DNA from 2 places in the Streptomyces coeruleofuscus genome. Region 2 is predicted to be linked to the other one. Evidence: riboswitches for the same ligand, from Rfam matches in the RefSeq annotation. Region 2 holds a riboswitch; the other holds the start of a gene.
The links. A riboswitch is a leader RNA that binds a small molecule or an ion and turns the genes downstream of it on or off. The one in region 2 is predicted to bind glycine.
Positions count from the first base shown of each region.

Region 1: another riboswitch for glycine. It lies ahead of gcvT (glycine cleavage system aminomethyltransferase GcvT); the one in region 2 lies ahead of gcvP (aminomethyl-transferring glycine dehydrogenase).

Region 1 covers NZ_BAAASE010000011.1:275,345-290,534, forward strand. Annotated here, with positions in the region: gene ABFX81_RS34880 (acyl-CoA thioesterase domain-containing protein) at 1-302, opposite strand, end outside; gene ABFX81_RS34885 (alpha/beta hydrolase-fold protein) at 438-1,673, shown strand; gene ABFX81_RS34890 (trimeric intracellular cation channel family protein) at 1,564-2,238, opposite strand; gene ABFX81_RS34895 (dipeptide ABC transporter ATP-binding protein) at 2,309-3,529, opposite strand; gene ABFX81_RS34900 (oligopeptide/dipeptide ABC transporter ATP-binding protein) at 3,526-4,620, opposite strand; gene ABFX81_RS34905 (ABC transporter permease) at 4,617-5,624, opposite strand; gene ABFX81_RS34910 (ABC transporter substrate-binding protein) at 5,706-7,460, opposite strand; gene ABFX81_RS34915 (ABC transporter permease subunit) at 7,529-8,527, opposite strand; gene ABFX81_RS34920 (enhanced serine sensitivity protein SseB C-terminal domain-containing protein) at 8,911-9,711, opposite strand; gene ABFX81_RS34925 (enhanced serine sensitivity protein SseB C-terminal domain-containing protein) at 9,868-10,662, opposite strand; gene ABFX81_RS34930 (AAA family ATPase) at 10,730-11,398, opposite strand; glycine riboswitch at 11,581-11,680, shown strand; glycine riboswitch at 11,681-11,783, shown strand; gene gcvT (glycine cleavage system aminomethyltransferase GcvT) at 11,859-12,980, shown strand; gene gcvH (glycine cleavage system protein GcvH) at 13,086-13,463, shown strand; gene glyA (serine hydroxymethyltransferase) at 13,478-14,740, shown strand; partial or broken gene ABFX81_RS34950 (serine dehydratase beta chain) at 14,824-15,190, shown strand, end outside.
Region 2 covers NZ_BAAASE010000005.1:860,712-875,901, reverse strand. Annotated here, with positions in the region: gene ABFX81_RS23420 (FHA domain-containing protein) at 1-937, shown strand, start outside; gene ftsR (transcriptional regulator FtsR) at 989-1,723, shown strand; gene ABFX81_RS23410 (bifunctional nuclease family protein) at 1,808-2,281, shown strand; gene ABFX81_RS23405 (MerR family transcriptional regulator) at 2,602-3,285, shown strand; gene ABFX81_RS23400 (DNA polymerase IV) at 3,417-4,820, shown strand; gene ABFX81_RS23395 (PRC-barrel domain-containing protein) at 4,866-5,240, opposite strand; glycine riboswitch at 5,354-5,449, shown strand; gene gcvP (aminomethyl-transferring glycine dehydrogenase) at 5,625-8,510, shown strand; gene ABFX81_RS23385 (TOBE domain-containing protein) at 8,562-8,981, opposite strand; gene ABFX81_RS23380 (ATP-binding cassette domain-containing protein) at 9,008-10,084, opposite strand; gene modB (molybdate ABC transporter permease subunit) at 10,102-10,920, opposite strand; gene modA (molybdate ABC transporter substrate-binding protein) at 10,929-11,735, opposite strand; gene ABFX81_RS23365 (TOBE domain-containing protein) at 11,891-12,286, opposite strand; gene ABFX81_RS23360 (DUF1707 SHOCT-like domain-containing protein) at 12,415-13,011, shown strand; partial or broken gene ABFX81_RS23355 (APC family permease) at 13,013-14,991, opposite strand.

The DNA of each region.
Region 1 (15,190 bases), on a different contig from region 2:
CCGGTCGACAGGGTCCGGCCGGTGCGGACGGTGTCCGTGCGGACGACCGCCGGGCCGGGCTGCGACGCGGTCAGGTAGTGCGCCGAGACGGTGAAGGGGTCGGCGTGCGGCAGGGTGTCCGCGAGCGCGCGGCCCAGGACGGCCAGCAGATAGCCGCCGTTGACGGCGCTGATGATCGTCCAGCCGGCGGAGAGGTCGATGTCGTAGACGCCGGGCGCGCGCCGGGTGAGCGCGGTGTCGCGGTCGAACTCGCTGTCGCCGATCGTGGCCCGGACGGCGGGTGCGGTGGCTGCTTCTGACATGGCTGAACAGTACAAGAACTGACTACTAAGCGGTAGCTTTGGTCAGTTCCGTCTTGGGTGAGGTGTAGGCAATTTCTCGGTAAGTGTCCGCACTCGTCCGTAAACCCGGAGGACCGTCCGTCCCTCTGACGAGACATGAGCCTCACCGGGACTCCGTTCCTCTACACGCTGATCGCGCTGTCGGTCGTCGCTCCGGCGCTGCCGCTCGTCCTGTGGTCGCGCGTCCGCGGTCCCCGCGCCCTGCGCACCGCGACGCGCGCGCTGATGCTGCTGTTCGCCCAGGGAACCGCCGTCGCGCTGGTCTTCACGCTGGTCAACAACGCCGACAACCTGTACGACAACTGGGCCGACCTGCTCGGCACCGGCGACCACGTGCAGCAGGCGGCCGACCTGGGCGCCGACGGCACCGGAGGCATCGCCCTGAAGCGGCTGCCGAAAGTGCGCCAGACCTTCCGGCCGGCCACCGGCCCCGGCATGGGCGCGGCCGGCGGGGTACGGGTCACCCAGCTCGAGGGCCGGGTGTCGGGTGTGAACGCCGAGGTCTACGTCTGGCTCCCGCCGCAGTACGACGAACCGGCCTACCGGCACCACGAGTTCCCGGTCGTGGAGCTGCTGCCCGGCTATCCCGGCTCGGCGAAGGCCTGGTTCGGCTCGCTGCACGCGCACGAGCAGCTGGAGCCGCTGATGCGGGACGGGCAGGTCGCCCCGTTCATCCTGGTCGCGCCGCGCACCAACCTGCTGGCCGGGGTGGACACCGGCTGCGCCAACATCCCGGGCACCGTCGACGCCGACACCTGGCTGAGCGTCGACGTGCCGATGATGGTCATGGACAACTTCCGCGCCGAGTCCGCCCCGCGGGGCTGGGCGGTGGCCGGCTACTCGGCCGGGGCGCACTGCGCGGCCAAGCTCGCCGTCGCCCACCCCGACCGCTACCGGGCCGCCGTCAGCCTGTCCGGCTACAACGACCCGATCGGCGAACGCGCCTCGCTCGCCGCGCAGAACCCCGCCCTCCGGGCCGAGAACAACCCCTGTCTGCTGCTGCGCGGGGCGCCCGTCCCGCCGCGCATCTCGCTCTACCTCTCCGGCCAGCCGCACGACGGCTACGAGGCGGCCGTCGCCCTGGAACAGACCGCGAAGGCGCCGACGACCGTGCACGTGGTGTACATCCCGAGGAGCGCGGGCGGTCACACCATGGCGCTGTGGCGGCCGCAGGTGGTCCCGGCGTTCCGCTGGCTGACGGAGGTGACCGGCCGCGGCCACGTCACGGCAGGACGGGCTGCTCCTCCTCGCTCACCGTCGACCGCCGGTGCCAGGCCCGCGGAGCTCGCCAGTGGAACCGCATGGCGAGCAGGCGCAGTACGAAGGCGGTGACGACCGCGAGGCTGCTGGTGAGCGGGTTCAGGGCGTCGTAGCGGATGCACAGGGCGACCAGGGCGGCGCCGACGATCGCCGGGACCGCGTAGAGGTCGCGGTCCCAGCGCAGCAGCGAGGGCACCTCGTTGGCGAGGACGTCCCGCAGCACACCGCCGCCCACCGCGGTGGTCAGCCCCAGGCCGGCGGAGGCGGTCAGGCCGAGCCCGTACTCGTACGCCTTGATGGTGCCGGCGACGCAGAACAGGCCGAGGCCGGCCGCGTCGAAGACGTTCACGGCGACCTGGATGCGCTCCACCTGCGGGTGCAGGAAGAAGACGAGGAGCGTGGCGAGCAGCGGGGTGAGGAAGTACCCCAGGTCCGTGAAGGCGGCGGGCGGCACGGCCCCGATGACCAGGTCACGGAAGAGCCCGCCGCCCAGCGCGGTGACCTCGGCGAGCACGGCGATGCCGAACACGTCGAAGTTCTTGCGCACGGCCAGCAGGGCGCCGGAAATGGCGAAGACGAAGATGCCGATCAGGTCGAGCGTGTGCTGGACGGAGGGGCTGAACAGTTGCTGGAGCACCCGAACATTTTTACCTGCCAGAGCGCCTCTGCCTTAATTGTCAAGGCAGAGGCGCTCTGGCAGGGCTGGGTCACTTGTCCCCGGGCTCCTTGGACGTCTCCCCGGGCTCCTTGGAGGCGGAGCCTTCCGCTTCCTTCGCGGAGGCCTCCGCCGCCACCGCCGCCGACGTCTGCGCCGACTCGGCCAGCACCTCGTCGGCGACCAGTGCCGCCGCCTCCTTCGCGGCGGACAGCAGAACGGTGTCCTGCGGTGCCTGGTCCTCGAAGTTCTCCGGGTGGTGGCAGGCGACGCGCTGGCCGGGCCGCAGCTCGATCAGCGGCGGCTCGGTGCTCTTGCAGATCTGCGTGGCCTTCCAGCACCGGGTGTGGAAGCGGCACCCGCTCGGCGGGGCGATCGGCGAGGGTACGTCGCCCCTGAGCAGGATGCGCTCGCTCTTGGCCGCCCTGCGCCGGGGGTCCGGGATAGGCACCGCGGACAGCAGGGCCTTGGTGTACGGGTGCATCGGACTGGCGTACAGCGAGTCGCGGTCGGCCAGCTCGACGATCTTGCCGAGATACATCACCGCGATCCGGTCCGAGACGTGCCGGACGACCGACAGGTCGTGCGCGATGATCACGTACGTCAGGCCGAGTTCGTCCTGGAGGTCGTCCATCAGGTTCACGACCTGCGCCTGGATCGACACGTCGAGCGCGGAGACCGGCTCGTCGGCCACGACCATCCGCGGCTTCAGGGCCAGGGCCCGGGCGATGCCGATGCGCTGGCGCTGACCGCCGGAGAACTCGTGCGGGTAGCGGTTGTAGTGCTCGGGGCTCAGGCCCACCAGCTCCAGGAGGCGCTGGACCTCCTGCTTGACGCCGCCCTCGGGCTCCACGCCCTGGAGCCTGAACGGCGCCGAGACGATGGTGCCGATGGTGTGCCGGGGGTTCAGCGAGCCGTACGGGTCCTGGAAGATCATCTGCACGTCGCGGCGGAGCGGGCGCATGCCGCTCGTGCCGAGGTGCGTGATGTCCGTACCGTCGAACTCGATCTTCCCGCCGCTGGGTTCGAGCAGCCGGGTGATGAGACGGCCCATGGTCGACTTGCCGCAGCCGGACTCGCCGACGACGCCGAGGGTCTCCCCGCGGCGCACCTCGAAGTCGATGCCGTCCACGGCCTTGACCGCCCCGACCTGCCGCTGGAGCAGGCCCTTCTTGATGGGGAAGTGCTTGACCAGTCCCTCGACCTTGAGCAGCGGTTTGTCATCGTCGTCGGTCACGGCCGTCGTCCCTGCCCGGGTTTCGGTCTCGCTCACAGCTTCGGCGCAATCTCTTCGTTCCAGATCCGGGTGCGGTCCTCCTGCGGCAGGTGGCAGGCGGTGAAGTGCCTGCCACCCACCTCGCGCAGCTCGGGCCGCTCGGTGCGGGTGATCCCGCCCTTGGGGACGTCCGCGTACGGACAGCGCGGGTTGAACGCGCACCCCGAGGGGACGTTGATGAGGCTGGGCGGCTGACCCTTGACCGGGATGAGCCGGTCGGTCTGCTCACGGTCGATCCGCGGCATCGAGCCGAGCAGGCCCCAGGTGTAGGGGTGCTGCGGCTCGTAGAAGATCGTGTCGACCGGACCGCGTTCCACGCAGCGCCCGCCGTACATCACGAGGATGTCGTCGGCGATCTCGGCGACCACGCCGAGGTCGTGCGTGATGATGATGACCGCGGAGCCGAACTCCTTCTGCAGGTCCCGGATCAGGTCGAGGATCTGCGCCTGCACGGTCACGTCGAGCGCGGTGGTCGGCTCGTCCGCGATCAGCAGCTCGGGGTTGTTGACCAGCGCCATGGCGATCATGGCGCGCTGGCGCATGCCGCCGGAGAACTCGTGCGGGTAGCTGTTGACGCGCTTGTCGGGCTCGGGGATGCCGACCCGGTCGAGGAGTTCGACGGCGCGCCTGCGGGCGGTCTTCTTGTCGACGTCGTGGTGGACCCGGTACGCCTCGACGATCTGGTTGCCGACCGTGTAGTACGGGTGCATCGCGGACAGCGGGTCCTGGAAGATCATCGCCATGTCATGGCCGCGCAGCCGGCGCACCTCGTCGGGGCTGGCCGAGACGAGTTCCTTGCCGTCGAGCCAGATCTCGCCGGACATCCGCACGTTCTTGCCGCGGTTGCCGAGGCGGTGCAGGCCCATGATGGCCAGCGAGGTCACCGACTTGCCGGAGCCGGACTCACCCACTATGCCGAGGGTCTGGCCCTTCTCCAGCTGGAAGGAGAGCCCGTCGACGGACTTGACCAGGCCGTCGTCGGTCGGGAAGTGCACCTTGAGGTCGCGCACATCGAGGAACGCCCGGGGGACCTCCCCGCTGCTCGTCGGCTCGCCCACGGCGGCCCCGGTCTTGGTCAGTTCGGTCACGAGAGCCTCACCCGCGGGTCGACGGTGGCGTACAGCACGTCCACCACCAGGTTGCAGAGCACGACGAAGAAGGCCGCCAGCAGGGTGACGCCCAGGATCGGCGGCAGGTCGTTGTCGGTGATGGCCTGAACGGCGTACTGGCCGATGCCGGGCAGGGAGAACACCGACTCGGTGATCACCGCGCCACCGAGCAGCAGGCCGATGTCCATGCCGAAGACCGTCACGATCGGCGTGAGCGCCGCCCGCAGGCCGTGCTTGACGACGACCTTGCGCTCCTTCAGGCCCTTGGCCCGAGCGGTGCGGATGAAGTCCTCGTTCATGGTTTCGAGCATGCCGGACCGGGTGAGCCGTGCGTAGATGGCCGAGTACAGCAGGGCCAGCGAACACCACGGCAGGAACAGGGTGTTGGCCCACTGGGACGGGTTCTCGGTGAACGGCACATAGGTCCGCCCGAAGATGTCCAGCTGATAGCTGAAGACGAGCAGGGCCAGCTGGCCGGTGAAGAACATGGGGAGCGACACACCGGCCAGGGCCACGCCCATCGCGGCGCGGTCGAAGAACGAGCCCGGCTTGAGCGCGGAGATCACACCGGCGGCGACACCCGACAGCAGCCACAGCACGGCGGCGCCCGCGGCCAGGGAGATGGTCACCGGAAGCCGGTCCACGAGCTGCGGCCAGACCTCGATGTGGTTCTTGAAGGAGTAGCCGAAGCAGGGCATTTCACACTTGGCCGTGGTCGGGCCGAGGTTGTAGGTGGCGCCGGAGACGATCCCCTTGATGAACTCCCAGTACTGCTCGTAGACCGGCTTGTCGAGCCCGAGGTTCTGCTTGACCGCCAGGATGTCCTCGGGCGAGGGGTTCTTTCCGATGTACTGGGCGGCCAGCTGGTCGGGACTCTGCCCGGCCAGTCTCGGCAGCAGGAAGAAGATGCCGAAGGTGACCGCGGTGACGACCAGCAGCAGGATCACTGCCGCGATCGCCCGGCGGATGATGTACGAGATCACGGGGACCGGCGCCGGCGCCCGCGGGGGGTGAATCCCACGGGCGCCAATGCCTTCACCTGCCTTCCAGGGCTGCTCTTCGCGCTACTTCTTGGTCGTACCGAGGTTGAGGGCGTCGTACTGACCGCTCCAGGCGGCCGAGGAGACCACGTTGGTGGCGTTCGGCGAGCGGTACAGCAAGACCTTGAAGTAGGTCAGCGGCACGATGACGGCCTCGTCCATCGTCTTCTTGTCGACCTCGGCGTAGGCGGCGTTGCGCGCCGACTCGTCGGGGTTCTGGATGGCCTCGTCGAGCAGCTTGTTGACCTCGGCGTTGTCGAACGACGACAGGTTCGTGTTGCCGGAGGTGCTGATGGCCTTGCCGTTGAGGATCTGGTTCAGGAAGCCGTAGCCGGTCGGCCAGTCGGCACCCCACTGCATCATCATGATGCCGATCTTCTGCTTCTTGGCGAAGGCGGGGACACCGGCGTAGTCCGTGAAGTACTTGCCGGACGGGTACTGCTTCATCTCGGCGTTGATGCCGACCTTCTTCAGCGAGTCGATGATCGCCGTGGCCGCGTCGACCTCCTGCTGACGGTCGCTGCGCGCGGAGATGTAGGTCTTGAAGCCCTTCTCCTGGCCACAGGCCTTCAGGTGCCCCTTGGCCTTGGTGGCGTCACCCTTGTTGCCCTGGGTGGCGTAGGAGTCGAACTTCTGGTAGCCGATCACGTCCGGCGGCAGGACCGTGGAGGCGATGTCACCGCGGACCGGGCCGCCCTGCGCGGTCTGCACGGCCACCTTGTCGATGGCGTACTGCACGGCCTTGCGGCACTCGGCGTTGTCGAACGGCTTGACCGTGGTGTTGAGCGCCGCGTAGACGAGACGGCCACCGTAGGTGTTGTCGGTGTTGGCCTTCTTGTCCTTGTTGTTGAGCAGCTGGGCCTGGGTCTGCGTGTCCACGCCGCGGCCCGCGAGGTCGACGGTGGTGGTGCCGGCCATCAGGTCCTTGTCGATCGTGGCCTGGTTGACCTTCAGGTTGACCACGATCTTGTCCGGGTACTGCTTGCGCAGCGGGTCGGTCTTGGCGTCCCACTCGGGGTTGCGCACCAGGGTGACCGACTTGCCCTCCTCGTAGCTCTGGAACTTGTACGAGCCGGAGGAGACGATCTTCTTGGTGTAGTCGACGCCGGTGTCCTTGGCCTTCGGCACCGGAGCCGTCTGCGGGGCGGTGACCAGGTAGTCGAAGTCCGTGAACGGCTGCTTGAGCTTGAAGGTGATCGTGTGCTTGTCCGGCGTCTCGATCGACGCCAGGCCCTTGTCGCTCTTGTCCTTGTACGGGCCCTTGTACTTGTCGCCGCCGTCCAGGAACTGGGCGAAGTAGTTCGGGCCGAGGGAGAGCACGTCACGGGCGAAGTTCGAGCGCTCCACCGCGTACTTGACGTCCGCCGAGGTGACCTCGGTGCCGTCCTCGTACTTCACGCCCTGGCGGAGCTTGTACGTCCAGGTCTTGCCGCCGTCGGACGACTTGCCCTTGGACTCCGCGAGGTCCGGCACGATCTCGTTGCCCTTCTCGCCGGGAGCCGGCTTGAAGGTGAGCAGCGGACGCGCGTAGAGGCGGCTGAAGTTGTACATGTACGCGTAGTACGTGTTGCCCGGGTCGAACGAGTCCGGGACGTCGGACATCGCGTAGGTGACCGTGCCGCCCTTCTCCGTAGAGGCGTTCACGACCGACTTCGTGGCGGCGTCGGCGGTGGCCTTGCTGCCGCCGTCGTCGCCGTTGTCGTCGGCCTTGCTGCAGCCCGCCAGCACGAGGCTGGCACTGCTGAGGGCCGCGGCGACGGCAATTGCTGACCTTCGCATGATGGTCGGATTCCCCTTCTGAAGTTGAACACTTGGGCTGGACGCGGCACCGGCCGCGACCGCAGACGTCAGCGGCTGCGGGGGTCGAGAGCGTCCCGGAGGCCGTCACCGAGGAGGTTGAAGGCCAGTACGGTGATGAAGATGGCGAGACCGGGCACGAGCATGTACTGCGGATCGACCTCGAAGAAGTCGACGGCCTGGTTGAGCATGCCGCCCCACGACGCCTGCGGCGGCTGGATGCCCACGCCCAGGAAGCTGAGGGAGGCCTCGAAGAGGATGTTGGTCGGGATGAGCAGCGTCGAATAGACGATGATCGGCGCGACCAGGTTCGGCAGCAGCTCCTTGAAGAGGATGTACGGCCCCGAAGCGCCCATCCCCCGGGAGGCGTCGACGAACTCCCGCTCGCGCAGCGCCAGCGTCTGGCCGCGGACGATGCGGCCCATGTAGGGCCAGTTGAAGAAGCCGATGACGAAGATCAGCACGAGGATGTGCAGCGGGAGGCCCTCGAGCCCGAAGGCGCCGCCCTGGAGCGTCGCCGAGATGGCGATGGCGAAGAGCAGCAGCGGGAAGGCGAGGAAGGTGTCCATGAGCCGGCTGATGACCGCGTCGACGCGCCCGCCGTAGTAGCCCGCGATCAGGCCGAGCACGGTGCCGATCACATTGGACAGCACCGTCGCTCCGAAGGCGACGACGAGGGAGACCCAGGAGCCCTCCAGGATGCGGGCGAAGATGTCACGCCCGAACTTCGGCTCCACACCGAGCGGGTGGTCCCAGCTCATGCCGCCGAAGTCGCCCTTGGGCAGCGTGGTGTTGGGGTCGATGAGGTCCTGGTGGAAGGCGTTGGGGTCGAGGCCCAGCAGCGACTGCAGCGGGCGGGACAGGGCGGCCGTCAGGATGAGCAGCACGACGACGACGCCGCCCGCCACCGCCACCTTGTCGCGCTTGAAGCGGGTCCAGGCGATCTGCCCGAGAGACCGGCCCTCGATGTTCTGGGACTTCACACCCGCCAGCACGGCCTCCGGCTGGGCCTCGGCCTGCGATCCGGTGGTCTCGATCGGTGCCGTCACAAGTGCCCTGCCCCTTCTCGCCGGTGGTTACCGGCCCCCTTGCCCACCGTTTTCGGCGGCTTTATCCACTTTGGCTATGGCGTGGCGTCCGCAGATGGTGCGGCCACCGTCAGGCCGATCCCTCGCTTGGTATCGCTCACAGGATCGACGGCCTCGCGCCTGAGAGGCGAGTCTTCAACGCGCTCACGATCACACGCCAGGCCTGGTGGAGAAAGTATGCGCAACCGTGATGCCGACTGGGGGATTCCGTTATCCGGACACGCGGGCACGTGGTCCGGACGATATGGCGTTGAAACCTGCGCATTGCGGGCAAAGCGCCTGCTCCCGCGGGCCGGCCGACCGGGCGGCGACGGCCGGTGCGGCAACGGCCGGTGCGGGCCGGGTCAGTACCTGCCCTGGGCCGGGGGGAAGCCGTAGCCGGAGGCCGGGGCCTGGACGGGGGCCGTGGCGTGGGCCTCACGGTCGTAGAAGGGGCGGGCGCTCTTGCGCAGCCACATGGCGACCGGGTCGTGTTCGTCGGACATGGCGACGGTGGAGACGGGCAGCCCGTCCGGCACGGCACCGAGGGACTGCTGCATCATCGCGCGCACGGAATCCACGGCCGGCGGGGAGGTGTCGTACACATCCAGTCCGATGGCGAGATACGGCGCGCCCAGCGCGGGCTGCACCCAGGCCCGGCGCAGCGAGCGGACGGCCGGGGTGCGGTGGGCGTTCTGCGCGAGCAGGGCGTAGAACTGCGGGATCTCGATGGCGGGTTCGGACAGCCGCAGCGGGCCGGCGGGCTGGCGGTCCAGGCCCGTGGCGATCCGGCGCAGGTCGAGCCAGGGGATGCCGACGCCGCCGCCGGGGGCGTGCGGGTTGAGCCAGAGGCCGTAGTGGTCGGGGTAGAGGGCGCGGGCGACGTCGACTCCGTCGACCACCTCGTAACTGCGGTTCCAGCCGCTGGCCGAGAGTTCCTGGGCGGAGGTCACACAGGGGGCGTAGCCGTAGCCGTCGACCTCCATGTTCCCGTACTGGGCGTCGGGGGAGCCCGCCTGGCCGTGCCAGAGGAGCATCCAGATCTGGCCGGAGTGCGGGGTCGCGAGCGCGCGCAGGAGTGCCTCGTAGGCGTCGTAACGCCCGGGCGTGACCTGGCGCAGCATGTGCTCGACCTGTCCGGCCGCGGCCGTGCCGCTCGCGCTCACCTTTACCGCCCCTTCGTACAACGCCTCGACCGTGACCTAGCTTAAGCCCGCCCGCCGACTCGGGACTTGCCTCGTCCTGCGGGTGCGGGTCGGGCCGTGACCGGTCGCGTGCCTCACTCCTGGGAGCGTCTGCCGGTGAACCCTGTGAAAGATCTGCTAGTGAACCCTTTGGTAGAACGGGCGCACTCGCTCCCGCATCCACGCGCCCACGGGGTCCTCCGCCACGTCCAGGAGGACCAGGTTGACCGGCCACGGGGCCGGGGAACCGGTCACGGCCCGGGACAGGGCGTCCAGGGGGAGGGCCCGCAGGTCGCCTTCCCACTGGGAGAGTTCGACGCCCACGAACATCACCGGGTCGGCGGTCTCGATCGCGGCGAGGCAGCGGCGGGCGGTGACGACGACGCCGATCGCCTCGAACTCGGCGGAGGCGGCGGCGAGGAAGTCCACCGGGTCGTCCTGCCAGTCGGGCTCGAAGAGGCGGACCCGGCCGCCGCTCGCGGGGCCGTCCAGGGGGGTCCGGCCGGCCCGGCAGAGCTCGGCCACGGCGGGCGGCGGGAGCGGTATGCCGACCACGCCGCCCGGGTTGACGGCTATCCCGGCGTGCGGGGGCAGACCGCGGGCGAACTCCACGGCGGGCGCGATGGTGTACGACATGTGGGAGCCGACGACCTGGCGGAACTGCTCCTCGGAGCTGAACACCGGTACGTACGCCTGGCCCTCGATCTCGATGCCGGGCAGGTCGAGGGGGCCGCTCTGCGGGCCGCCGCCGCTCGGCAGGGGGACCCAGACGAAACTCCGGCCGAGCACCTCGACGATCCGCCCGCCGGCCGACGGCCCGGCGCCGAGGGAGGCCGAGAGCACCTCCTCCAGTTCGTTGCCTGGCCATCCGCCGTGCGGGTGGGTCTGCGTGTGCGCCGGGAAGTCCGCGGAGAAGTCCGCCGGGAAGTCCATCTGCCTACCGCCTGCCTGGAACCACTGCTGTGGCTCAAAAGGCTAGCGTCTCCCCGGCCGCCCGCGGTCAGCCGGTGAACCCGATCCGGCGCAGGGTGTCCGCCGCGTCCCGGTCGACGAGGATCGCCGAACCGCAGCCGGCGGGCAGTTCGCCCCGCTCCACGGCGCGCAGCAGACGGGTGGTCGCCGCGCGGTGGCGCAGGAACGCGTACCGCGAGACACCGCGGCCGCGGTCGCGCTGGCCGGCCAGGGCCTCCTCGGGGGTGACGTCGAGCATGAGCAGATGCAGGGCGCCGCCCCGGCGGCGCGCCTCGCGGGCCAGCCAGCGGCGGACCCAGGCCTGGGTGCCGCAGTCGTGCACGACGACGCCCTCTCCGGTGCGCAGGGCGCGGCGCAGCCCGGTGTAGTGGGCGAGGCGGACGAGCGGCCGGTAGACCGCGTACGGCAGGAGGCGCGGCATGCGGCCGTCCCAGCGGTCGCGGGTGTCCTGGGAGTCGATGCGCCGGCCGGGCACGGTGCGCCGCATCAGCGTGGACTTGCCGCTGCCGGGCAGGCCCGTGACCACGACGAGGTCGCGGGGGCCGAAGAGCAGCGCGTGCGGGCTGCGGCCGGCGCGCTCGCGCAGATCGCGGACGACCGGCACCGGCAGCGGGCCGCAGGCCGCCCGTGCCGGAGCGGCCGGCTGCTCGGGCAGCGCGACGCCCGATGTCGTGGCGTACGCGGTGGTCCTGTTCACCGTGATCGTCCTCCCCTGGGGCCAGGTGTGGAGTCCCATCCCCGCCGAGTGTAAAGAGAAGGTAATGCCCGATGTCTCTGGTTTTAGTCCTCTTCCTGCAACAGGCCTGCTACAGGGTGGTGCCCCTGCCACCCCGCGACGATGCGTGCAATGATGTGCGCGCCAACTGCATACCGGCCGTTTGAATCCGCGCGGGAGAGTCCCCAGCACCACTGACGCTGGGGCGCCGAAGGAGCAAGTCCCTCCCTTGAATCTCTCAGGCCCCGTTACCGCGCGGGCGAGGCACATCTGAAAAGCGGGCCGCCGTCCTCGGTGGTCCCACCCAAGGTGCAAGCCATGTCCCTTCATGGCGAACCTCTCAGGTTCCGATGACAGATGGGGAGGAACGACCTCGCCCTCCCCCACGCTCGAACGAGCTCGCGCGGGAGGTACCCCCATTGCCCTGGGAGACGACCGACCGATGAGCAGCACAGGAGAACTCCGCCACACCGCGCTCGATGCCCTGCATCGTTCGCTCGGCGCGACGATGACCGACTTCGCCGGCTGGGACATGCCCCTGCGCTACGGCTCCGAGCGCGACGAGCACAACGCCGTGCGCACGAAGGCCGGGCTGTTCGACCTCTCCCACATGGGGGAGATCACCGTCACCGGTCCGCAGGCCGCCGCCCTCCTCGACCACGCCCTGGTGGGCAACATCGGCGGCGTCAAGCCCGGCCGCGCCCGGTACACCATGATCTGCCGGGCCGACGGCGGCATCCTCGACGACCTGATCGTCTACCGGCTGGGCGAGACCGAGTACATGGTCGTCGCCAACGCCTCCAACGCCCAGGTCGTGCTGGACGCCCTGGCGGAACGTTCCGCTGGCTTCGACGCCGAGGTGCGCGACGACCGGGACGCCTACGCGCTGATCGCCGTGCAGGGGCCCCAGTCCCCGGGGATCCTGAAGTCCCTCACCGACGCCGACCTCGACGGGCTGAAGTACTACGCCGGTCTGCCGGGCACGGTCGCGGGCGTCCCGGCCCTGATCGCCCGCACCGGCTACACCGGCGAGGACGGCTTCGAGCTGTTCGTGAAGCCGGAGCACGCGGTCGAGCTGTGGCAGGCCCTGACCAAGGCGGGCGAGGGCGCCGGACTGGTCCCCTGCGGACTGTCCTGCCGCGACACGCTGCGCCTTGAGGCGGGCATGCCGCTGTACGGGCACGAGCTGAGCACCTCCCTGACGCCCTTCGACGCCGGGCTCGGCCGCGTGGTGAAGTTCGAGAAGGAGGGCGACTTCGTGGGGCGCGAGGCCCTGCGGGAGGCCGCCGCCCGCGCCGAGCAGAACCCGCCGCGCGTCCTGGTCGGGCTCGTCGCCGAGGGCCGCCGGGTCCCGCGCGCCGGGTACGCGGTCGTGGCCGGCGGCGAGGTGATCGGCGAGGTCACCTCCGGCGCCCCCTCCCCCACCCTCGGCAAGCCGATCGCGATGGCGTACGTCGACGCCGCGCACGCAGCGCCCGGCACGCCCGGCGTGGGCGTGGACATCCGGGGCAGTCACGAGCCGTACGAGGTCGTGGCGCTGCCGTTCTACAAGCGGCAGAAGTAGACACTGGCCCGGGGCCGCGGCAAGCGTTCCCGTGGTCCGTCGTTCCAGCTCACAGCAGTCCCCCCGTCAACAAAGCACTCCCGCGCGTACAGGAGAATCCAGGCCATGAGCAACCCCCAGCAGCTGCGTTACAGCAAGGAGCACGAGTGGCTGTCGGCCGCCGAGGACGGCGTCGCGACGGTCGGCATCACGGAGCACGCGGCCAACGCGCTCGGCGACGTGGTCTTCGTCCAGCTCCCCGAGGTCGGTGACTCCGTGTCCGCGGGCGAGACCTGCGGCGAGCTGGAGTCGACCAAGTCGGTGTCCGACCTCTACTCCCCCGTCTCCGGTGAGGTCACCGAGGTCAACGAGGACGTCGTGAACGACCCGTCGCTGGTGAACTCGGCCCCCTTCGAGGGCGGCTGGCTGTTCAAGGTGCGGGTCACGGACGAGCCGGGCGACCTGCTCTCCGCCGACGAGTACACCGCGTTCTCAGCCGGCTGAGGAGTCGTAGCCGTATGTCCGTCCTGAACACACCCCTGCACGAGCTCGACCCGGCCGTGGCCGCCGCGGTCGACGCCGAGCTGCACCGGCAGCAGTCCACGCTCGAGATGATCGCCTCGGAGAACTTCGCGCCGGTCGCGGTCATGGAGGCGCAGGGCTCGGTCCTCACCAACAAGTACGCCGAGGGCTACCCGGGCCGCCGCTACTACGGCGGCTGCGAGCACGTCGACGTGGTCGAGCAGATCGCGATCGACCGCGTCAAGGAGCTCTTCGGCGCCGAGCACGCCAACGTGCAGCCGCACTCCGGCGCCCAGGCCAACGCGGCCGCGATGTTCGCGCTGCTCAAGCCGGGCGACACCATCATGGGTCTGAACCTCGCGCACGGCGGGCACCTGACCCACGGCATGAAGATCAACTTCTCCGGCAAGCTCTACGACGTCGTCGCCTACCACGTCGGCGACGACGGCCGGGTCGACATGGCCGAGGTCGAGCGGCTGGCCAAGGAGTCCAAGCCCAAGCTGATCGTCGCGGGCTGGTCGGCCTACCCGCGGCAGCTGGACTTCGCCGCCTTCCGCCGGATCGCGGACGAGGTCGGCGCGTACCTGATGGTCGACATGGCCCACTTCGCCGGGCTCGTCGCGGCGGGGCTGCACCCGAACCCGGTGCCGCACGCGCACGTGGTGACCACGACCACCCACAAGACGCTGGGCGGCCCGCGCGGCGGTGTGATCCTCTCCACGGCCGAACTGGCCAAGAAGATCAACTCCGCCGTCTTCCCCGGTCAGCAGGGCGGTCCGCTGGAGCATGTGATCGCGGCCAAGGCGGTCTCCTTCAAGGTCGCGGCCTCGGAGGACTTCAAGGAGCGCCAGCGCCGTACGCTGGAGGGTGCCCGCATCCTGGCCGAGCGTCTGGTGAAGGACGACGTCCGGGCCGTGGGCGTGGACGTCCTGTCCGGCGGCACGGACGTGCACCTGGTCCTGGTCGACCTGCGCCACTCGGAGCTGGACGGACAGCAGGCCGAGGACCGCCTCCACGAGGTGGGCATCACGGTCAACCGGAACGCGATCCCGAACGACCCGCGTCCGCCGATGGTGACGTCCGGTCTGCGGATCGGTACCCCGGCCCTGGCCACGCGCGGTTTCCGGGCGGAGGACTTCGCGGAGGTCGCGGACGTCATCGCCGAGGCGCTGAAGCCGTCGTACGACGCGGAGGCCCTCAAGGCCCGGGTGAAGGCCCTGGCCGACAAGCACCCGCTGTACGCGGGTCCGAACACATAGCGAAGAAACCTTTCGGGCGCCGTGCGGCCACAAGCGGCACGGCGCCCACCCCCTCTGCACCACCCCCGTAGTCAGGAGTTCCCGTGGCCATCTCGGTCTTCGACCTGTTCTCGATCGGCATCGGCCCGTCCAGCTCCCACACCGTCGGCCCGATGCGCGCGGCCCGGATGTTCGCGCGGCGGCTGCGCAACGAGGAGCTGCTGGCCCCGACCGCGAAAGTCCGCGCGGAGCTCTACGGCTCGCTCGGCGCCACCGGCCACGGCCACGGCACGCCCAAGGCGGTGCTGCTCGGTCTGGAGGGCGACTCGCCGCGCACGGTGGATGTGGAGACGGCCGACGCGCGGGTGGAGGCGATCAGGACCGGCGGCCGGCTCAACCTGCTGGGCGAGCGGGAGATCGCGTTCTCCTACGACGACGACATGGTCCTGCACCGCCGCAAGGCCCTGCCGT
Region 2 (15,190 bases):
GAAACTGTCTGGTGCAGACGGACGTTGTCAGGATGTCCGGGTCGGTCAGAGTGTTCAGTCAGGGTTCGTCCTGCCCCACGGGCGGGTCTGTTTCGGTCAAGGGGAATCGCCCGTGAAGTTGTTTGCGAAGTTGTTCGGCAAGAGCGCGCGAGAAGGCAGCGACAACGCGACCGCCCGCCATCGCGCACAGCCTGACGCGGAGGGCCAGCGGCCGCTGTTCCGGGACCAGGTCGGTGGCCCGGGCGGTGACGTTTCCGGAGGTCAGGGCGCGCCGTCGGTTGACCCTGCGCAGCCCGGCGGCATAGGTTTCGGGCAACCGTCAACCTCAGGTACGGGTGGTGGGTTTTCCGACCCGTATGCGTCCAATGCCCCCGGTGGGCAGCCGCGGCAGGAGGATCCGATGTCGGCCCTGGTGTGTACGAGGTGCGGTAACCGCAACGCGGAGAACAGCCGCTTCTGCTCGAACTGCGGCGCGCCGCTGCGGGCGGGGGCGACGCCGGAGCGTCCGTCCGAGACGACCTCCACGATCTCCATCTCCGGTCTCGAGGCCTACGACAGCGAGACGACCGGACAGACGCCGATGCCGACGCTGTCCCCCGAGGCGCAGGCGGCCGTCGACGCGCTGCCGCTGGGGTCCGCGCTCCTGGTCGTGCGCCGCGGGCCGAACTCGGGCAGCCGCTTCCTGCTGGACGGCGATCTGACCACGGCCGGGCGCCATCCGCAGAGCGACATCTTCCTGGACGACGTGACCGTCTCCCGGCGTCATGTGGAGTTCCGCCGAGGTCAGGACGGTTCCTTCACGGTGGCCGACGTGGGCAGCCTGAACGGCACGTACGTGAACCGCGAGCGGATCGACCAGGTCGCCCTGAACAACGGCGACGAGGTGCAGATCGGCAAGTACCGGCTGGTCTTCTACGCCAGCCAGCGGGGCTACTGACCGGATTCCGTCCGGGGAACCCCGCGAAGGTCCGTCCGTCAGGGAAGGTCCATGCTTCAAACACCGAGCGGCGGTGCCGGGCACGGCGCCGCCGCCACGGACAGGCTGATGAGCATCGGCACGGTGCTGAACGTGCTGCGCGACGAGTTTCCCGAAGTCACCATCTCCAAGATCCGTTTCCTGGAGGCTGAGGGGCTCATCGAGCCGCAGCGGACTCCGTCGGGATATCGCAAGTTCAGCGCACACGACGTCGAGCGTCTCGGGCACGTCCTGAGGATGCAGCGGGACCACTATCTGCCCCTGAAGGTGATCCGCGAGCACCTGGAGGCCATGGAGCGCGGTGAGGCCGTCCAGCTGCCGGCGCTGGGGCGTCAGCGTGACGGCGACACGGTGCCCGAGACTTCCGAGGCGCCCACGGCGGCCAGGATCGGGCGCGAGGAGCTGCTCGCCGCCGCCGGTGTCGGCGAGGAGGAGCTCAGGGAGTGGGAGTCGTACGGGCTCGTCACCCCGCTGGAGAACGGCGTGTACGACGCCGAGGCGGCCACGGTGGCCTCGCTGATCGCCGAGTTGGGGCGCTTCGGGATCGAGCCGCGGCACCTGCGGGTGATGAAGGCCGCCGCCGACCGCGAGGCCGGGCTCGTGGACCAGGTGGTGGCCCCGTTGAAGCGGCACCGGAATCCGCAGACCAGGGCTCATGCGGAGGACCGCACCAGGGAGCTGGCGGGGCTCACGGTGAAGCTGCACGCCGCTCTGGTGCAGACGGCGCTCGGGGTCCGGCTGCCCTGAGACGGCTGGTCGCGGAGGGCCGGATCAGGCACCCGTTCCCGGCCCGACTACCCAAACATCCCGAGCACGGCCTAGGGTTACTGTGTGAACGAGCTCGATGTCGTAGGTGTCCGGGTGGAAATGCCCTCCAACCAACCGATCGTGCTGCTGCGTGAAGTGGGAGGCGACCGTTACCTCCCCATCTGGATCGGACCGGGGGAGGCGACGGCGATCGCCTTCGCCCAGCAGGGCATGGCTCCTGCGCGGCCGCTGACCCACGACCTGTTCAAGGACGTGCTGGAAGCCGTCGGCCAGGAGCTCACTGAAGTGCGCATCACGGACCTGCGTGAGGGCGTCTTCTACGCGGAGCTGGTCTTCGCCAGCGGCGTCGAGGTGAGCGCCCGCCCGTCCGACGCCATAGCGCTGGCCCTGCGCACCGGTACGCCGATCTACGGCAGTGACACGGTGCTCGACGACGCCGGTATCGCGATCCCGGACGAGCAGGAGGACGAAGTGGAGAAGTTCCGCGAGTTCCTCGACCAGATCTCCCCGGAGGACTTCGGCAGCAGTAGCCAGTGAGCTCCGCATTCCGGTAAGAGCCGGATGGCGAGGAGTATCAGTGGTCGGTGAGACGTCTGGGCGGCCCGGCGGACGATGTGGTCCGCGGCGGGGCCGCCCGCCGCATGTACGGCGGGCGGGCGAATTGCCCGCATGTGCCGCAGGCGAGTGAGAGCGTCACACGGCCCGTATCGGAGGCATTCGGCTAGCCTTTCCCCGCGGTGGGGCACGGGAAACCACTCTTAGGGTGATTATCACTCGGCGTGGCGAGTGTGGCGATCGTTGACGCACCCCTGGTGACTGCCTACCGTCGAGAAGGCAGGTCAAGGACGGAGGTCGGCGTGAGAAGCAGCGGCGACGGTACGGCTGGGGGCGGCCCCGAGCGCAGTCTCAGGGCGAGCGGTCCGTACCCTCCCCCGGGCTCACGGCTCCGCCCGAGCGGGGGGTGTCCCCAGCCCGGCGGCGTGGCTGATCACGCTCCGCAGCGACCGACGGCCGTGCCGAGCAGCGGAGGGACGACGTCCATGGCGTCCGAGCAGATCGGCTATCGCGGGCCCACGGCCTGCGCGGCCGCCGGCATCACCTACCGGCAGCTGGACTACTGGGCCCGCACGGGCCTCGTCGAGCCGAGCGTGCGTCCCGCCTACGGGTCGGGGACGCAGCGGCTGTACAGCTTCCGGGACGTCGTCGTCCTGAAGATCGTCAAGCGGTTCCTCGACACCGGGGTCTCGCTCCAGAACATCCGCACGGCCGTCCAGCATCTCCGAGAACGCGGTTTCCGCGACCTGGAGCGGATGACGCTGATGAGCGACGGGGCGACGGTCTACGAGTGCACCTCGCCGGACGAGGTCCACGCCCTGCTCCAAGGGGGCCAGGGCGTCTTCGGGATCGCCGTGGGCGTGGTGTGGCGGGATGTCGAGAGCGCACTGTCCCAGCTGCACGGGGAGCGGATCGACACCGGCGAGACGCTGGTCGGGTCCAACCCGGGGGACGAGCTGGCGCGGCGGCGGAACCGGGCCGTCTGAGCGTCCGGCGGTGCGGTGCCCCTGCGGTCGTTGCGAGCGGGACGCTTCCGCGCCGGACTGAAAGCGGTTTCCCCGGAGGCGTCGGGGCGGTTGTCCGGGCGTTGTCAGTGGCGTAGGGCAGCATCGGAGATGTGAGAACCGCGCCCACGATCCTGCATCTCGACATGGATGCCTTCTTCGCCTCGGTGGAGCAGGCGTCCAAGCCGAGTCTGCGCGGGAAGGCCGTCGTCGTGGGCGGGCTGGGGCCGCGGGGCGTCGTGGCCACGGCGTCGTACGAGGCCAGGGTCTTCGGTGTGCATTCGGCGATGCCTATGGGGCAGGCCAGGCGACTCGCGCCCAACGCCGCGTATCTCGTGCCGCGCTTCGGCTTCTACAAGGCGATCAGCGAGCGGGTGATGGAGCTGCTGCGGGTGTTGTCGCCGCTGGTGGAGCCGCTGAGCCTGGACGAGGCGTTCGTGGACCTGGAGGCCGGGGGAGCGGCCTGGGACGAGCAGTCGGCGCGGCTGGTCGGGGCGCGGCTGCGCGCGGACATACGCGCCGTCACGGGGCTCACGGGCTCGGTCGGGCTCGCCGCCTCCAAGATGCTGGCGAAGATCGCCTCGGAGCAGGCCAAGCCCGACGGGCTGGTGGTGATCGAGCCGGGGACCGAGCGGGCGATGCTGGGGCCCATGTCGGTGCGGACACTGCCGGGGGTCGGGCCGGCGACGGGCGACCATCTGCGCCGGGCCGGGATCACCACGATCGAGGAGATCGTCGAGGCGGGCGAGGACGAACTGGTCCGGCTGCTGGGGAAGTCGCACGGGCACGGCCTGTACGCCATGGCGCTCGCGCGGGACGACCGGCCGGTGGTGGCGGAGCGGGAGGCGAAGTCGGTGTCGGTCGAGGACACCTACGACGTGGACATCCACGACCGGGTGCGGGTCGGTCTCGAGGTGCAGCGGCTCGCCGACCGGTGCGTGCGGCGGCTGCGCGGGGCCGGCCTGTCCGGGCGAACGATCGTGCTGAAGGTGCGGCGGTACGACTTCTCGACGCTCACCCGGTCCGAGACGCTGCGCGGTCCGACGGACGATCCCGCGGTGATCCGCGAGGCGGCGGCCCGGTTGCTCGACTCGGTCGACACGACGGGCGGTGTGCGGCTGCTCGGAGTGGGTGTCAGCGGGCTCGCCGACTACACCCAGGAGGATCTCTTCGCGCAGGCGGCGGGGGAGCGGACGGAGGCGCGGGGGCCCGTCGAGGAGCCTGCCGCGGCGCCGGCCGAGGAGCAGCCGGCGCTCGCCGAGCGGCGGTGGCCCGCCGGGCACGACGTGCGGCACGCCGCGTTCGGGCACGGGTGGGTGCAGGGCAGCGGTCTGGGGCGGGTCACCGTGCGGTTCGAGACGCCCGGCTCGGAGCCCGGGCGGGTGCGCACCTTCCGGGTCGACGATCCGGATCTGGAGCCCGCGGATCCATTGCCGTTGGTTTTATCGAGACCGGAGGGCGGCCGCGGGCCGGAGGGCGGGTCCGGAGCTGTGGGGCTGCGGTCCGCCGCTCCTTAGACGGCTGGACGGCCGGGCGGCTTGGCTGGAGGGCTTGGCGGTGCTTCAAGCCGTCTCGTCCGTGCCTGCCAGTTTGCCGAAGTCGTGGTCCGCGAGCGGGGTAGGTGCGGCGACGTCCAGGCCGTAGTGGTGGTAGAGCTGGAGTTCCTGTTCCGGGGACAGGTGGCGGCCCACGCCGAAATCGGGGGCGTCCTTGATCAGGGCGCGCTCGAAGGGCACGTGAAGGGCGCCGTCGATCAGCTCACTCGGCTCGAGTGGGACGAAAGCGTCCCGGCTGAACAAGCCGGTCCGTATGGCCGCCCACTCCGGTTCGCCGGTGGCGTCGTCGAGGTAGACCTCGTCGATCGTGCCGATCCTGGTTCCGTTGCGGTCGAACGCCTTGCGGCCGATCAGGTTGCGCGGATCGATATCGGTTCGCACGGGCCCTCCACGTGGTCGCAACTCATCCGTAAACACCACAAAACGGCACAATCGGGGAGGCGGCCACTCGAAGGTACGTGCGTTGGCCGCGCTGGTACGCTGGCAGCGGCTGCTGACCCCGTGCGGGAGAGTCCTCCAGACACCATCGGAGGCGCCGAAGGAGCAAATCCTCCCCGGAATCTCTCAGGCTCACGTACCGCACGGACGAGGTCACTCTGGAAAGCAGAGCGGGTGTCGACGGCTTCCGCTCTCACCGACGGTGAAAGCCGGAGGCCTTCGGGCGATCCGGTGAAGCTCTCAGGTCGAGATGACAGAGGGGGAGGCCGTTCGGGTACCCGTGCCGTGGTGCCCCTCGAAGGTCGTGTCGACCAGGAGGCCTCCGTAATGACCGCCCACCGCATTCCGCTCTCCGAGCTCGAAGAGGCAGTTCCCTTCGAGCAGCGCCACATCGGCCCCGACCACGAGGCCCGCGCCAAGATGCTCGCGCAGGTCGGCTACGGCTCGCTGGACGAGCTCACGGCCGCAGCGGTCCCGGCCGTGATCAAGAGCGCCGAGGCGCTGGACCTGCCGGGTGCCCGCAGCGAGGCCGAGGTGATCGCCGAGCTGCGCTCCCTCGCCGACCGCAACCAGGTCCTCGACTCCATGATCGGGATCGGGTACCACGGCACCTTCACGCCGCCGGTCATCATGCGCAACGTCATGGAGAACCCGGCCTGGTACACGGCCTACACGCCGTACCAGCCGGAGATCTCGCAGGGACGGCTCGAGGCGCTGCTCAACTTCCAGACCATGGTCGCCGACCTGACCGGACTGCCGACATCCGGTGCCTCGCTGCTCGACGAGGGCACCGCGGCCGCCGAGGCCATGGCGTTGTCGCGGCGGCTCGGCAAGAACAAGAGGGGCCTGTTCCTGGTCGACGCGGACGCGCTGCCGCAGACCATCGCCGTCATCCAGACCCGGGCCGAGCCGGCCGGCGTCGAGGTAGTCGTCGCCGACCTCGGCGAGGGCATCCCCGCCGGAATCGCCGACCGCGAGATCAACGGCGTGCTGATCCAGTACCCGGGCGCCTCCGGAGCCGTACGGGACATCAAGCCGGTCATCGACCAGGCGCACGAGCTCGGGGCGCTCGTCACCGTCGCCGCCGATCTGCTCGCGCTGACGCTGCTGAAGTCGCCCGGTGAGCTCGGCGCGGACATCGCCGTCGGGACGACGCAGCGCTTCGGTGTGCCGATGGGCTTCGGCGGTCCCCACGCCGGCTACATGGCGGTCCAGGAGAAGATGGCGCGCAGCCTGCCCGGGCGGCTCGTCGGCGTGTCCGTGGACGCCGACGGGAACAGGGCGTACCGGCTGGCTCTCCAGACGCGTGAGCAGCACATTCGCCGCGAGAAGGCCACCAGCAACATCTGCACAGCCCAGGTGCTGCTCGCCGTCATGGCCGGCATGTACGCCGTCTACCACGGCCCGGAGGGCCTGAAGGGCATCGCGCGGCGCACCCACCGGTACGCCACGGTTCTCGCCGCCGGACTCGCGAACGGCGGGGTCGAGGTCGTGCACGGCTCCTACTTCGACACGCTGACCGTGCGCGTCGAGGGCCGGGCCGCCGACGTCGTGGCCGCCGCGCGGGAGAACGGAGTCAACCTCCGTCTCGTCGACGCCGACCACGTCTCGATCGCCTGCGACGAGACCACCACGCGGGCCCAGCTGCGTGCCGTATGGGCCGCCTTCGGTGTCGAGGGGGTCATCGAGGCGCTGGACGCGGCCACCGAGGACGGGCTTCCCGGCGCGCTGCTGCGGACCGACGAGTACCTGACGCACCCCGTCTTCCACCAGCACCGCTCCGAGACGGCCATGCTGCGCTACCTGCGCCGGCTGGCCGACCGCGACTACGCGCTCGACCGGGGCATGATCCCGCTGGGCTCCTGCACCATGAAGCTCAACGCGACCACGGAGATGGAGCCGGTCACCTGGCCCGAGTTCGGGCAGCTGCACCCCTTCGCGCCCGCCGAGCAGGCCGGGGGCTACCTCACGCTCATCCACGAGCTGGAGGACCGTCTCGCCGAGGTCACCGGGTACGACAAGGTGTCCCTCCAGCCGAACGCCGGGTCGCAGGGCGAGCTGGCCGGTCTGCTCGCCGTACGCGGGTACCACCGGGCCAACGGGGACGAGCAGCGCACGGTGTGCCTGATCCCGTCGTCCGCGCACGGGACCAACGCCGCCAGCGCGGTGATGGCGGGCATGAAGGTCGTAGTCGTGAAGACCGCCGAGGACGGCGAGATCGACGTCGAGGACCTGCGGGCGAAGATCGAGCAGTACCGCGACGAGCTGTCGGTGCTGATGATCACCTACCCGTCCACCCACGGTGTGTTCGAGGAGCACGTCGCCGACATCTGCGCGCAGGTGCACGAGGCGGGCGGGCAGGTCTACGTCGACGGGGCCAACCTCAACGCGCTCGTGGGGCTCGCCAAGCCGGGGCACTTCGGCGGTGACGTCTCGCACCTGAACCTGCACAAGACCTTCTGCATCCCGCACGGCGGCGGTGGTCCCGGCGTCGGTCCGGTGGCGGTGCGTGAGCACCTCGCGCCGTACCTGCCCAACCACCCGCTCCAGCCCGAGGCGGGCCCGGAGACGGGGGTCGGCCCCATCTCCGCGGCACCGTGGGGTTCCGCCGGGATCCTGCCGATCTCCTGGGCGTACGTCCGGCTCATGGGCGGCGAGGGGCTGAAGCGGGCCACGCAGGTCGCGGTGCTCAGCGCCAACTACATCGCCAAGCGGCTGGAGCCGCACTACCCCGTGCTCTACACCGGTCCCGGCGGGCTCGTCGCGCACGAGTGCATCATCGACCTGCGGCCGCTGACCAAGGCGACCGGTGTGAGCGTCGACGACGTCGCCAAGCGGCTGATCGACTACGGCTTCCACGCGCCGACGATGTCGTTCCCGGTGGCCGGGACGCTGATGATCGAGCCGACCGAGTCGGAGGACCTGGCCGAGCTGGACCGGTTCTGCGAGGCGATGATCGCCATCCGGGCGGAGATCGAGAAGGTCGGCTCCGGAGCGTGGCCCGCTGACGACAACCCGCTGCGGGGCGCCCCGCACACCGCCGGGACGCTCGCCGGGGACTGGGAGCACGCCTACAGCCGTGAGGAGGCCGTCTTCCCGGCCGGGGTCTCGGTCGCCGACAAGTACTGGCCGCCGGTGCGCCGGATCGACCAGGCCTTCGGTGACCGGAACCTGGTCTGCTCCTGCCCGCCGCTGGACGCGTACGAGGACTGACCTGCCGGATCGGTCGCAGGGGAGGGGCTCCGCGGTGCGGGGCCCCTCCCGTCATTCGGCGGCGAGGGACACCTCGGTCGACTTGATCAGGGCGACGACGGGGGTCCCCGCCGACAGGGCGAGGTCGTCGGCGGCGTCCCTGGTGATCGCGGCGGTCAGCTCGCCGCCCTCGACGGTGACCCGGACGGACGCCATGGCGTCGCCGGTCGCGATGTCCGTGACCGTGCCGGGGAGCCGGTTGCGGATGGACAGGCCCTCGACGGGGGCGGTGGCCAGCGAGACCTCCGTCGACTTCACCAGGGCGCGCACGGCGGCGCCCGGCGCGAGACCGAGGTCGTCCGCCGCCTCGCGGGTGATCGCCGCGGTGAGGGCCTGGCCGCCGGTGAGGCGGACCCTGACCGTCGCCATGACCTCGCCCGGCGTGACGGCGGTGACGGTGCCGGGCAGCTGGTTGCGGATGCTCAGGCTCATGGGGGCACGGTAGCCCGGCGAGTACCTTATGCCGGGTATGCGTGCGTTTGCGTCGCCTTGACCGTCGCCCAGACCGGGGCGCCGGGATGCAGGTCGAGTTCGGCCGCGGCGACCGTGGTGAGGTCGGCGGTCAGAGGGAGTTCGCCGGTGAGGTCCGCTCGGATCTGGTCGCCGTGCGTCTCCAGTCCGGTGACCTCGCAGTGCCAGAGGTTGCGGGCGCTGGAGCCCGTGGGACGGTCGCGGTACAGGGTCACCGCCCCGGGCGGGAACGCCACGAAGACCGGGCCGGAGAGCTCTTCCGTGGTCGTGATGGCCGGGCCCGCGTCGAGCCGGACGGCGTGGCCCTCGGCCAGTCCCCGGTAGAGGTTGAGGCCGACGAGCCGGGCGATGTAGTCCGTGCGGGGGTGGCGGGCGATGTGGGAGGGCGCGCCCTCCTGGACGACGTGGCCGTGCTCGACGACGACCAGGCGGTCGGCCAGCACCATGGCGTCCAGCGGGTCGTGCGTGACGAGGACGGCCACGGCCTCGAACTCGGCGAGGTGGCGCCGGAGCTGAGCACGCACCTCCAGACGGGTGCGGGCGTCGAGCGCGGCGAGGGGTTCGTCCAGGAGCAGCAGCCGGGGCCGGGTGGCCAGGGCCCGGGCCACGGCCACGCGCTGGGCCTGACCACCGGAGAGACGGCGGGGCTTGGCGCCGGCGTGGTCGGCCAGGCCCATACGGTCCAGCCATACGGCGGCCCGGGCACGGGCCTCGGCCTTGCTCGCGCCCCGGCAGCGCGGACCGAAGGCGACGTTGTCCAGGGCGGTCAGATGGGGGAAGAGCAGGTAGTCCTGGAAGACGACGCCGACGGGGCGGGACTCGGGCGGCATGGCGTCCAGCCGGGTGCCGTCCAGCCGTAGGTGACCCGACGTGAGGGGCGTGAGCCCCGCGAGGGCGCGCAGGGCCGTCGTCTTGCCGGCGCCGTTCGGGCCGAGCAGGGCGACGACGTCCCCGGGGGCGGCGGTGAGTGCGACGTCCAGGCGGAAGGTGCCGCGGTCGACGACGAGGTGGGCGTCGAGGCCTTCGGTGAGGACGCCGGTCGTGGTGCCGTCGAGGTCGGTCATGAGGGTTCGTCCAGGGGTCAGGAGGCCGTCATCCAGCGGTCTCGCAGCGCTGCCAGTACGGCGATGGACACCGCCAGCAGGACCAGGCTGAGGGCGATCGCCGCTGCCGGGTCGTTCTGGAGGGCCAGGTAGACCGCCAGGGGCATGGTCTGGGTGCGGCCCGGGAAGTTGCCCGCGAAGGTGATCGTCGCGCCGAACTCGCCCAGGGCCCGGGCCCAGGCCAGTACGGCACCGGCCGCGATGCCGGGTGCGATCAGCGGCAGGGTGACCCGGCGGAACGCGGTGAAGCGGGAGGCGCCCAGGGTGGCGGCCGCCTCCTCGTAGCGCGGGTCGGCGGCGCGCAGGGTGCCCTCCACGCTGATGACGAGGAACGGCATCGCCACGAACGTCTCGGCGAGGACGACACCCGTCGTGGTGAAGGGCAGGGTGATCCCGAACCAGGAGTCGAGCCACTGTCCGATGACGCCGTTGCGTCCGAAGGCGAGCAGCAGGGCCACGCCGCCCACCACCGGCGGCAGTACCAACGGCAGTGTCACCAGGGCCCGTACGAAGCCCCGGCCGGGGAACCGCGTGCGGGCCAGCAGCCAGGCCAGGGGCACGCCGACGACGAGGCTCAGCACCGTCGCCGCCGTGGCGCACAGGAGTGACAGCCGGAGTGCATCCCACACCTCGGCGCTCGTCAACTGCTCGGGGAGGCTGCGCCAGGGCGCCCGTACGAGCAGGGCGATCAGGGGAAGGAGCAGGAACGCCAGGCCGACCAGGGCGGGCACCAGCAGGGGAATCGGCACCGGCCGGCTCCGACCGCGGTGGCGATCGCGGCGGGGTCGGCTCTCCAGGGTGTCGGTCACGGCTCGAGGAACCCGGCCCGGGACAGCACCTTCTGGCCCTCGGCGGACCTCACCAGTGCCATGAACGCCTTCGCCGTCCCGGGGTTGGGGGCGTTCTTGAGCAGGGCTATCGGATAGTCGTTGACGGCCTGGGCCGACTCGGGGAAGTCCACGCCCTCCACCTTGTCACCCGCCGCCCGCACGTCGGTCTTGTAGACGACGGCGGCGTCGGCCTCCTTCAGCTCCACCTTGGTCAGGGCGCTCTTGACGTCCTGCTCGTACGAGACGGGGGTGAGCTTCACACCGCCGGCGTCCAGCGCCTTCCGGGCGGCGGTACCGCACGGCACGCTCTCGTCGCACAGGACGACCTTCAGGCCGGGCTTGGTGAGGTCTTTGAGGGAGGAGATCCGGGCGGGGTTGCCCGGCAGCGTGGCGATCTCCAGCCGGTTGCGGACGAAGGTGGCCGGCGAGCCCGCCGCGTCCTGCCTGTCCGTCACGATCTCCATGGTCTTGGTGCTGGCGGCGGCGAAGACATCGGCCGGGGCGCCGCCGGTGATGCTGGCGGCGAGGGTGTCGCTGCCGCCGAAGTTGAAGGTGACCTTCGTGCCCGGGTGCTCCTTCTCGAACCGCTCGCCCAGGGTCTTGAAGCTCTCCTCCAGGGAGGCCGCGGCGAAGACCGTGACCGTGCCGGAGGGTTTCGCCGAGGAGGAGCCCGCGTCCGTGCCCGGGTCGGACGAGGAGCAGGCGCTCAGAGTCAGCAGCGCGGCCGCGGACGCACCGGCGACCTGGAGGATCCGGCGTGTCCGGTGCGCGGAACGGGTCATCTCGGGGCCACTCCCTCTGTGCGCGGTGGAAGAGCCCGCAGGGACCCTCCAGTACGCCGATCATACTGGCGCATCTGCGAGGTGGAAGTCTGCTGTGGCATCGCATGAGCCAGGATGAAGGGGCCTCTGGGTGCGTATGTGCGTTCCTACGGGCCTCAGGTACGGTCGATGTGGACGTTCGTCGACTTCACACGGGCCGTCGCCTCCATACCGACCTCCAGGCCCAGTTCCTCGACGGCCTCGCGGGTGAGCAGGGAGACCAGCCGGTGCGGGCCGGCTTGGATCTCCACCTGGGCGGCGACGTCACCGAGCTTGATCGCGGTGACGATGCCGGGGAAGGCGTTGCGGGCCGAGGTGTACGGGGTGTCCTCCTCGACGGTGCCGGACCTGGCGAGTTCGACCGAGAAGGCGGCCAGGTCCCGTCCGTCGACGAGCCGCCGTCCGGCCTCGTCGCGATGGGTGGTGATGCGGCCCGCGTCCGCCCAGCGCCGGGCGGTGTCCGGGCTCACTCCGAGCAGTCGTGCTGCCTGGCCGATCGTGTAGGACTGCATGCCGGTCACGATAGGGGCGCGGGGCGGGAACGGCGGATGCGGGGTTGGCCGTTGGGTATAACGCGATATAGCGTTAGTCGTCGAGTGGGTGGGCCGTGTGCCGCGCCCGGGGAGATCGGGGACATGTGATGGCGGGGGACCTCTCGCGTACCGGCGGAGCGCTCGAGATGAGGGCCTCGCACGCGGACCGGGACCGGATCGTGGACGTGCTGCGCGTCGCCGCGGGTGATGGCCGGCTGACCTCGGAGGAGCTCGACGAGCGGCTGGAGGCCGCGCTGTCCGCCCGTACGGTGGGCGAGCTGGCCGTGCTGACCGTGGATCTGCCCGAGGTGGTGGGCGAGATTCCCGTCGAGGACCAGGAGGTCGTCCGGATCGAGCAGGAGGGGTCCTCGACCCGGCGTGGTGACGGCTGGGTGGTGCCCCGGCGCCTGGAGATCCGATCGGCCTGGGGCGAGGTGACGCTCGACTTCACCGACGCGGTGATCACGCGGGACACACTGCACATCGACCTGGACATGCGGGCCGGCGCCCTGAAGCTGCTGACCCGGCCGGGGGTCGTGGTGGACACCGGCGCGCTGGTGACGAACTACTCCCAGATCAAGGCGCGTCGGGCCGCCGACGCCCCGGTCGTGCTGCGCGTGCGGATCACCGGCGAGATCGATTACGGGCAGATCGTGGTCCGTCCGCCCCGAAGGGGCTTCGGCCGGCGCAGACCGACGGCCTGACTCAGCCCACGTGCACCTTCGGCCGTCGCTTGCGGTCCGGTTCCGCCTCGCGCAGGACCTCGCGGGTCACGGGGGCGACCTCGCCCTGGCCGAACAGGAAGAAGCGCAGGAGGTTGGCGAAGGGGCCGCCTTCGGTCCACTCGAAGTAGATGTGCGGGGTGCGGCCGGTCAGGTCGCGGACGTACAGGAGGAGCGCGGCGAGGGCGTTGGGGACGGAGGCGGACTCCAGGGTCAGGACGCGGTAGCGGCCGTGGAGCACCTCGCCGCGTACGGCCAGGCCCGCCTCGAAATCGGACGGGTCGGTGACCGTCACCTCGACGAAGACGAAGTCCTCCTGTCCGGGCACGTCGTTGTCGTGCCGGATCTGCTCGATCTTGTCGCGGTACTCCCGGATGTCGCGCCGGTCGGGCTCATTGGCGATGAACCGCATCCTGCGGCTGGCCATGTCCCGGACGAAACGTTCCGCCATGGGGTCGAGCGTCACGCTGGTCACGCGGAGCTCGAACGACCGGGCCAGCCGTGACAGCAGGGAGACGAGGATGATGCCGGCGATGAAGCAGGCGCCGATCTTCACGCCGTCCGGGCGCTCGATGACGTTCGCCACGGTCGTGTAGAGGAACACCGCGGAGATGACCGCGAAGGCGATGGTCCAGTTCCGCTGCCCGGCCTTGTGGGCGGCGATGGTCACCGCGATCGCGGCGGAGCTGATGAGGACCAGCACACCGGTGGCGTAGGCGCCGCCCTGCGCGTTGACGTCGGCGTCGAAGATCCAGGTGACCAGGAAGGCGATCAGGGTGAAGACGATGACCATGGGGCGGACGGCCCTGGCCCAGTGCGGGGCCATGCCGTAGCGGGGCAGGTAGCGCGGCATCAGATTGAGCAGACCTGCCATCGCGGAGGCGCCGCGAACCACAGGATGGCGATCGTCGAGATGTCGTAGACGGTGCCGAAGGCGTTGCCCAGGTAGTCGTGCGCCAGATAGGCCAGCGCGCGTCCGTTGGCCTGGCCGCCCGCCTCGAACTCCTTCTCGGGGATGAGGAGGGTGGTGATGAAGCTGGTGGTGATCAGAAAGCCGCTCATGATGAGGGCGGCCGTGGTGAGCAGCTTCTTCGTGTCGCGGATGCGGCCGGTCGGCCGTTCCTCCGTGTCGTCCGGGTCGCCCTTGACGTGCGGCATCACGGCGACGCCGGTCTCGAACCCGGACAGCCCGAGCGCCAGTTTCGGGAAGACGAGCAGGGCCACACCGACCATGACGAAGACATTGCCGTGCTGGGTGGTGAGGGCACCGGCCCAGTCGGTGACGACATGGCCCGCGGTGACCACGTGGTAGAGGCCGACGGCCACCACGACCACGTTGAGCGCGAGGTAGGCGCCCACCAGGGCGACCGCGACGCCGATCGCCTCCAGGAAGCCCTTGAGGAACACCGCGCCGAGCAGCGCCACCAGGACGAGCGTGATCAGCAGCTGCTTGTCGTGCAGGACGCCGGTCAGATGCGGGTTCTCCACGAGGTGGGTGGAGGCGTCGGCTGCCGACAGGGTGATGGTGATCAGGAAGTCGGTTGCGGCGAAGCCCAGCAGGGTCAGCACGAACAGCTTGCCCTGCCAGAAGGAGAGCAGCCGCTCCAGCATCGCGATCGAGCCCTCGCCGTGCGGGCTCTCCTCGGCCACCCGGCGGTAGACCGGCAGGGCGCCCGCCAGGGTGACGATCACCAGCACGATCGTCGCGACCGGTGAGAGCAGTCCGGCGGCGAGAGCCGCGATGCCCGGCTGGTAGCCGAGGGTGGAGAAGTAGTCGACACCGGTCAGGCACATCACGCGCCACCAGGGCTGCCCCTTGTGCGGGGGCTCCGGTTCGGCATGGGGGCCGGTGTGGCCGCCGCCCTTGCCCATGTCGGACAGGCCCTGAAGCATCCAGGCGCGCACGCGGCTGGGTGGAGCGGGCTCCGTACGGCTCGGTGGCGGGTGCTCAGTGGTGGCCATCGACGTGCTCCCGATGTGCGGTTCAGCGTGGTTCCGGCCATCACTGGACGGCCGCATCAGCGTAAGCGGAGCGTGATGCGATGGCCTGTGGATGAGGGTGCTGAGCGCGTCAAGCTTCCGTTAAGACTGGGCGCGGGGGCGTTCGGAAGGCAGGCGTGGTGCGTCAAAGCGCGAGTTGAGAGGCTGTTGGTCGGTCGCG